One region of the Mycobacterium hainanense genome, then DNA from elsewhere that is predicted to be linked to it. Evidence: riboswitches for the same ligand, from Rfam matches in the RefSeq annotation. Region 1 holds a riboswitch; the other holds the start of a gene.
What was found. Region 1 has a riboswitch for cobalamin ahead of metE (5-methyltetrahydropteroyltriglutamate--homocysteine S-methyltransferase). Riboswitches for the same ligand answer to the same signal wherever they lie in the genome.
Positions count from the first base shown of each region.

Region 2: linked by a shared signal. The riboswitch ahead of ACEL92_RS17730 ((2Fe-2S)-binding protein) and the one ahead of metE (5-methyltetrahydropteroyltriglutamate--homocysteine S-methyltransferase) in region 1 are both predicted to bind cobalamin.

Region 1 covers NZ_CP169059.1:1,400,129-1,403,874, reverse strand. Annotated here, with positions in the region: gene ACEL92_RS06750 (SDR family oxidoreductase) at 1-766, shown strand, start outside; gene ACEL92_RS06745 (SDR family oxidoreductase) at 850-1,503, shown strand; cobalamin riboswitch at 2,026-2,222, shown strand; gene metE (5-methyltetrahydropteroyltriglutamate--homocysteine S-methyltransferase) at 2,364-3,746, shown strand, end outside.
Region 2 covers NZ_CP169059.1:3,833,486-3,837,231, reverse strand. Annotated here, with positions in the region: gene ACEL92_RS17750 (glycosyltransferase) at 1-152, shown strand, start outside; gene ACEL92_RS17745 (hypothetical protein) at 233-457, shown strand; gene ACEL92_RS17740 (DUF3046 domain-containing protein) at 501-695, shown strand; gene ACEL92_RS17735 (flavodoxin family protein) at 705-1,325, opposite strand; gene ACEL92_RS17730 ((2Fe-2S)-binding protein) at 1,331-2,047, opposite strand; cobalamin riboswitch at 2,090-2,219, opposite strand; gene recA (recombinase RecA) at 2,386-3,426, shown strand; gene recX (recombination regulator RecX) at 3,392-3,746, shown strand, end outside.

The sequences.
Region 1 (3,746 bases):
CGCGGCCAAGTCAGCGGCCGAACTCGGCGCCGAAGTGATCGTGATGGACTACGCGCCGGTGAACTACGACGTCGCCAAGTCCATCCAGGTGGACCTGCGCGATCCCGCATCGATCGACTCCGCAATCGAGCAGCTGGACGGTCCGATCCACGCCCTGTTCTCGGCCGCCGGCATCGCCGACGGGACAACCGACCTGATGGCGATCAACTTCATCGGCCACCGCCACCTCATCGACCGGCTCCTCGAGAAAAACCAGCTGCCCTCGGGCTCGGCGATCTGTTTCATCTCCTCGGTCGCCGGCATGGGCTGGGAGAACGACCTGGACCTGCTGACGGAGTTCCTCGCAACGCCGGACTTCGCCTCCGCACAGGAGTGGGTCAAGGCGCACGAACCCGAAGGCATCATCCACTACGGCTTCTCCAAGAAGGTCGTCAACGCCTACGTCGCGACCCAGGGCTACCCGCTGCTGAAGAAGGGGATCCGGATCAACGCGATCTGCCCCGGCCCCACCGACACCCCCCTGGCTCAGGCCAACGCCGACCTCTGGCTCACCTTCGCGCAGGACTACCGCGAAGAGACCGGTTCGAAGGTGCACACCCCGGAGCAGATGGGCGACGTGATGGCGTTCCTCAACAGCGCCGCGGCCTTCGGCATCAGCGGCATCACGCTGCTGGTGGACTACGGCCACACGATGGCCTCGCTGACCAACGCCTACCCGCCGGGCAAGCCGATCATCGACATCATCATGGGGCGCGTAAAGCTCTAGCGGGGGTCCGCCACCACCGGCGTAGCTCCGCGCAGCCGCGAGCGCCCGGCTGGCCGGGCGCCCGGCGCCGGTAACGTCGGGGCATGGCACGGATCATCATCATCGGCGGCCACGGCAAGGTCGCGCTGCAGCTCGCCCGCATCCTGAGCGACCGCGGCGACGAGGTGAGCTCGGTGTTCCGCAACCCAGACCACACCGACGACGTCGCCGCCACCGGCGCCACGCCCGTCGTGGCCGACATCGAGCGACTCGACACCGATGCCCTGGCCGGCCTGCTCGCCGGGCACGACGCCGTCGTCTTCTCGGCCGGGGCCGGTGGTGGCGACCCGGCGCGTACCTACGCCGTCGACCGCGACGCCGCCATCCGGGTGATCGACGCCGCAGCCCAGGCGGGTGTGAGGCGGTTTGTCATGGTCTCCTACTTCGGCGCAGGGCCGGATCACGGTGTACCACAGGACGATCCGTTCTTCCCCTACGCGGAGGCCAAGGCGGCGGCCGACGCCCACCTGCGCGGGAGCGGCCTGAACTGGACGGTGCTTGGACCGGGACGGCTCACGCTCGAACCGGCCACCGGCCGCATCGAGTTGGGCAGGGGCAAGGGGGAAGTGTCTCGCGCCGACGTCGCCCTCGTGGCGGCCGCCGCGCTGGCCGACGACTCGACCGTCGGACGAACCATCGACTTCAACAACGGCTTGGACGAGACCGGGGTGCCCATCGCCGAGGCGCTGAAAAGCTGACCGCCGCGCAGACGCGTGAAGGTTGCCGACTGTCCGGGCTTTTTCGACGAGGCGGGAACCGACCGGGGCGTGGGTCTTTGTGGCTGCCCAAGCTGCCGCCAGTGCCGAGGGCCTAGTGACGAGGGCGCACAGTGCTTAAGGTTGCGCGGGAGCGGGCGCAGGCGCCTTTCCCGACAGGCACTGTTGAAGCTCCGGACTACCGGGGGCGAAGTCGAAGCCGCAGTTGCAATCGTGAGCGTCCTTGGGCGGGAGGCCATTGCAGAAGTCCGTGCCGGCCGAGGCCGGTGGCGCGGTCCACATGACGCCAGCGGCCAAAATCGCCACCGCAGCGCCGAGCGTGGACCTCAATAACTCTCGTCTTCATGTTGGGATTCCTTTTCTGGCGGTGAAGCATTTGTACCAGTGCGGACGGTTCCGCGCTGTGTATGACGGGTGCGCTAACCGGCCGCCCGCCACCGCTTGGCCGTGACGGTCTGTAAGCTCCGCTACGCAGCTGGTCTGCCGTCGCCGCCCACCGCGGCTTCGGCATCGAGCGAGGCGGGTTAGTAACGCTTCGCGAGAGGGAACCCGGTGAGAGCCCGGGACTGTCCCGCAGCGGTATGCAGGAACGACCGCCGTCACCGAGCACTGGTCGCAAGACTGGGAAGCGACGGCCAGTAGGAGCACCAGCCGGTGCGCGCCTGCGAGTCCGAAGACCTGCCAGCTGTGCCGGGCGCGCCGCGCCCGGCGGCTCATCGCCTCGTGGAATGGGCGTTTGGCTGCGCCGGTTGCGGTTTATGTACCTACAGGTGCCACCGCGACCGGATTGGCTTGCGTCCGTTGGCGGTGACCACCCCGTCGATTGAAGGACGAAAGATATCGTGACCCCTCAACCATTTACCGCAACGGTCGTCGGCTCCCCGCGCATCGGCCCGAAGCGCCAACTCAAACGCGCGACCGAGGGCTACTGGGCCGGACGAACCAGCCGTTCGGAGCTGGAATCCGTCGCCGCCACGTTGCGGCGCGACATGTGGGCCGGCCTCGCCGCCGCCGGGCTGGACTCCGTCCCGGTGAACACCTTCTCCTATTACGACCAGATGCTGGACACGGCGGTAATGCTCGGCGCCCTGCCGGCGCGGGCGGCGCAGGTGCCCGACGACCTGGATCGCTACTTCGCCGCCGCCCGCGGCAACTCCGATGTGGCGCCGCTGGAGATGACCAAGTGGTTCGACACCAATTACCACTACTTGGTTCCCGAGATCGAGCCCGCGACCACGTTCGCGCTCAACCCCGGCAAGGTGCTCTCGGAACTGAAAGAGGCTCTCGAGCAGGGCATTCCCGCGCGGCCGGTCGTGATCGGGCCGATCACGTTCCTGCTGTTGAGCAAGGCGGTCAACGGCGGTAGCGCGCCGATCGAGCGGCTCGAGGAGCTGGTGGGAATCTACTCGGAGCTGTTGCCCCTGCTCGCGGACAACGGCGCGCAGTGGGTTCAGTTCGACGAGCCGGCATTGGTTACCGACATCTCCCCCGATGCCCCCGCGCTCGCCGAGGCCGCCTACAACGCCCTGGGCAAGGTGGGCAACCGGCCCGGCATCTACGTCGCGACCTACTTCGGTGATCCCGGCGCCTCCCTGGCCGGGCTGGCCCGCACCCCGGTCGAGGCGATCGGCGTCGACCTGGTCTATGGCCCCGACGCGGCGGTGGCGGGCATCCCGGAGTTGTCCGGCAAAACCCTGGTCGCTGGCGTCGTCGACGGGCGCAACATCTGGCGCACCGACCTGCAGGCGGCGCTCGGCAAACTGGACACCCTGACGGGTTCGGCTGGCGCCGTGGCGGTTTCGACCTCATGCTCCACGATGCACGTGCCGTATTCGCTGGAACCCGAAACCGATCTGGACGACGCGCTGCGCAGCTGGCTGGCGTTCGGGCAGGAGAAGGTGGCCGAGGTGGTGACGCTCGCGCGCGCCCTGCGCGACGGGCGCGAGGCCGTCGCCGACGAGATCGCGGCGTCCAATGCGGCGGTGTCGTCCCGCAGGAGCGATCCCCGGTTGGACAACGACGAGTTGCGGGACCGCATCGACTCGATCGTGGCCACCGGGACCCACCGCGGCGACGCTGCGCAGCGCCGCGCCAGCCAGGAAGCGCGGCTGCACCTGCCGCCGCTGCCGACGACGACCATCGGCTCCTACCCGCAGACCTCGGCGATCCGCAAGGCGCGCGCCGCGCTGCGGGCCGGCGAGATCGACCAGGCGGAGTACGAGAAG
Region 2 (3,746 bases), 2.4 Mb from region 1:
GGCCGCTGACCGCCGAGGCGCTGGTGGCCGCGGTGAACGAGGTGCTGTCGTCACCCCGGTATCGACGGGCCGCGCAGGCCGCCGCCGCTAGCATCGCCGGGGTGGCCGATCCGGTGCGGGTGTGCCACGAAGCACTCGCCCTGACGGGCTGATGGCCAAGGCCGCGCAAAGGAGGGCACCGGCATTGAAGGCATTGACATCGATCGCGGCCGGCGGCGTGCTTCTCGCTGTGATGTTCGGTTCGGGCGTCGCCCGCGCCGACAGCGGCGACGAGCAGCAGGCGTGCCAGTTGATGGACGACCCGGCCGCCGCCGAGCAGGGCTACGCGCCGGCCGAGTACGCGTTCATGCAGTTGCGCTCGCGAATGTCGGCGCAGCGCGCGCGGACCACCATGTCCGAGGCCGTGCAGGACTATTGCCCCAATCACCTGATCGACCTGCCGGCCAGCTGGCGGTGACGCGGCCGGTGTCCGATCGGCTCCAGGCGGGTATCTTGCTGGCGTGCGGCTAACGGAATTCAACGAGCGGGTCGTCCTGCGATTCGGTGCGGCCTACGGTTCTTCGGTGCTGGCCGACCATGTGCTGACCGGGTTCGACGGCCGCACCGCCGCCCAGGCGATCGAGGACGGGGTCGAGCCCCGCGACGTGTGGCGGGCCCTGTGCGTCGACTTCGACGTGCCGCGCGACCAGTGGTGAATGCGGCGGCTATTCGTAAGGCGGGTATTCGTGCTGCCGCAGTAGCGCCGCGAGGTGGACGGCGTTGCGGGCCGCCGTTTCGGTCGTGGCTGCCACCGCTTCCGGCACGTCGTCGAGGTCGTTGAAGTTCGTCCCCTGCATCGCCTCGCCGTTCCAGTAGGTGCACCCTTGCGCGGGAATCGAGAATCCGATGTCGTTGAGCGCCTGAAAAAGGTCGGCGACGATCTTGTGTGCCCCGTCTTCGTTCCCGACGACCGCCACCAGCGCGACTTTGCCCACCATCCGGGGCCGGCCGGCGTCGTCCTTGTCGGAGATCGCGGCGTCGAGGCGCTCCAGAACGCGCTGCGCGACGCTGGACATGTGGCCGACCCACGTGGGCGTCGACAGCACCACAATGTCGGCCGCGGTGATCTTCTCCAGCAGAGCCGGCCACTCGTCGCCCGGGCCCATGTCCGCTTCCACGCCCGGCAGCAGCGCCAGGTCCACGCAGCGCACCTTCTCGGTGCCGACGCCCGCGCCGCGCAGTTGGGCGAGCACCTGATCGGCGATCAGCTCGCTGCTCGACGGCGCCGGGCTCTTCTTCAACGAACACGTCAACGCGAGCGCTCGCAGGGATGTCTCGGTGGGCATGGTGCTCAGATACCCTTGGGCGAGTTGGGCAAACGACGCGGCGCCCGAGTTCGGCGCGGCGGTGGCTTCTCGAAGACGCAGTCGCCGCAGACGGACCCGCCGGGCAGGCGATAGAAGAGGCAGCAACTACGGCGTCTGAAGCCCAGGGGTGGGCCGGTGACGACGCCCGAACCGGCCAGCACGCCGGTGCCCAGCAGCGCGCGCACCATCTCGGCGGTCCGCGCGCCCAGGTCGGGGCGCACGGCGAGCAGGGCCCGCGCCGCGCCGATCAGCGCTGACGCGAGGTTGCCCGCCAGCAGGGCGGGCGCCAGCCCCACTCGCAGACCGGCGGCGAACCGTTGCATGTGCTCCTGCACGACCAGCCGGTACAGCGCGTCCGGTGAGCTGGTCGGGAACCCGACCGGCGCGGGCAACCGCAGTTGCGCCCCGTCGTCGGCGCGCTGCAGGTCGCCCAGGTCGGGGACGACGCCGTGGCTCAGCGCGCACGCGAGCACGGGTGACCACAGCCGGGTGGCGTGTCCGAGGTGAACCAGCGAGGCGCCGATCCGCAGATCCGTCGTGTGATAGCGCCGGGCGGTGGCCTCGACCAGGTCGGTGAACCCGTCGGCGTAGGACTGCGCGACCGGGTGCCACCCGGCCGCGTCACCGCCCACGGCCAGCGCGAAAAACCCTCGGTAGGAAGATATTTCGGCCAGCTCGGCGGAGATGTCTCGCACGGTCATGTATGCGCAACCAGGCCTCTCTGGGGAGATCCGCCCCAGTCGTCGTGAGGAAGCGCTGACGGTGAGTGTCTGGCTCGCGGGAGGGGGACCATCCCGGTCACAGTGGCGGGACCGCACCGGATTCACACCGGTTTCCTCAGGCGCTATGGGCCCCGTCAGCGTGTTTCGGTGCAAATGTTGCCACACGCGGGTGGGTTCGGCGTGTCCGCTTGAATCGAACAGGTGTTCGGCTACTGTGGGGAACGTTCGGCGAGTCAACTTGTCGGTGGCCTTCTCTAGTGTCACGGCCAACCGACCAATACCGGTCACCGAACACACCGAACCATAGGAGAGGCACCATGACGCAAGCCCCCGACCGCGAGAAGGCCCTCGAGCTGGCGATGGCCCAGATCGAGAAGAGCTATGGCAAAGGCTCGGTGATGCGTCTCGGCGACGAGATGCGTCAGCCGATCTCGGTCATCCCGACCGGATCCATCGCACTGGACGTGGCCCTGGGCATCGGCGGCCTGCCCCGCGGCCGGGTCGTGGAGATCTACGGCCCGGAGTCCTCGGGTAAGACCACCGTCGCCCTGCACGCGGTGGCCAACGCCCAGGCTGCCGGCGGCGTCGCGGCGTTCATCGACGCCGAGCACGCCCTGGATCCGGACTACGCCAAGAAGCTCGGCGTCGACACCGACTCCCTGTTGGTCAGCCAGCCCGACACGGGGGAGCAGGCCCTCGAGATCGCCGACATGCTGATCCGGTCCGGGGCGCTGGACATCCTGGTCATCGACTCGGTGGCGGCCCTGGTGCCGCGCGCCGAGCTCGAGGGCGAGATGGGCGACAGCCACGTCGGGCTGCAGGCCCGGCTGATGAGCCAGGCGCTGCGGAAAATGACTGGCGCGCTGAACAATTCGGGCACCACCGCCATCTTCATCAACCAGCTGCGCGAGAAGATCGGGGTGATGTTCGGCAGCCCCGAAACCACCACGGGTGGAAAGGCTTTGAAGTTCTACGCGTCGGTGCGCATGGACGTGCGCCGGATCGAGACCCTCAAGGACGGCACCAACGCGGTGGGCAACCGCACCCGGGTCAAGGTCGTCAAGAACAAGGTGTCGCCGCCGTTCAAGCAGGCCGAGTTCGACATCCTCTACGGCAGGGGGATCAGCCGGGAGGGCTCGCTGATCGACATGGGGGTGGAGCAGGGCTTCATCCGCAAGTCGGGTTCCTGGTTCACCTATGAGGGCGAGCAGCTCGGCCAGGGCAAGGAGAACGCCCGCACCTTCTTGATGGAGAACGCCGACATCGCCAACGAGATCGAGAAGAAGATCAAAGAAAAGCTTGGCATTGGTGCGGTTGTGACCGATGACGACGTCTTGCCCGCCCCCGTCGATTTCTGAGCCCTCTCGCGAGGAGCAGGCGCGCACCCTGTGTCTGCGCCTGCTCACCGTGAGGGCGCGAACCCGCGCCGAACTGCACGGCCAACTGGCGAAACGCGGCTACCCCGAGGACGTCAGCGCCAACGTGCTCGACCGCCTCGCCGCCGTCGGCCTGGTCGATGACGCCGACTTCGCCGAACAGTGGGTGCGGTCACGCCGGGCGAAGGCCGGCAAGAGCAAGCGGGCCCTGGCCGCCGAATTGCACACCAAGGGCGTCGACAAGGACGTGATCGCCTCAGCCCTGTCCGGGATCGACGCCGGGGCAGAACGCGACCGGGCCG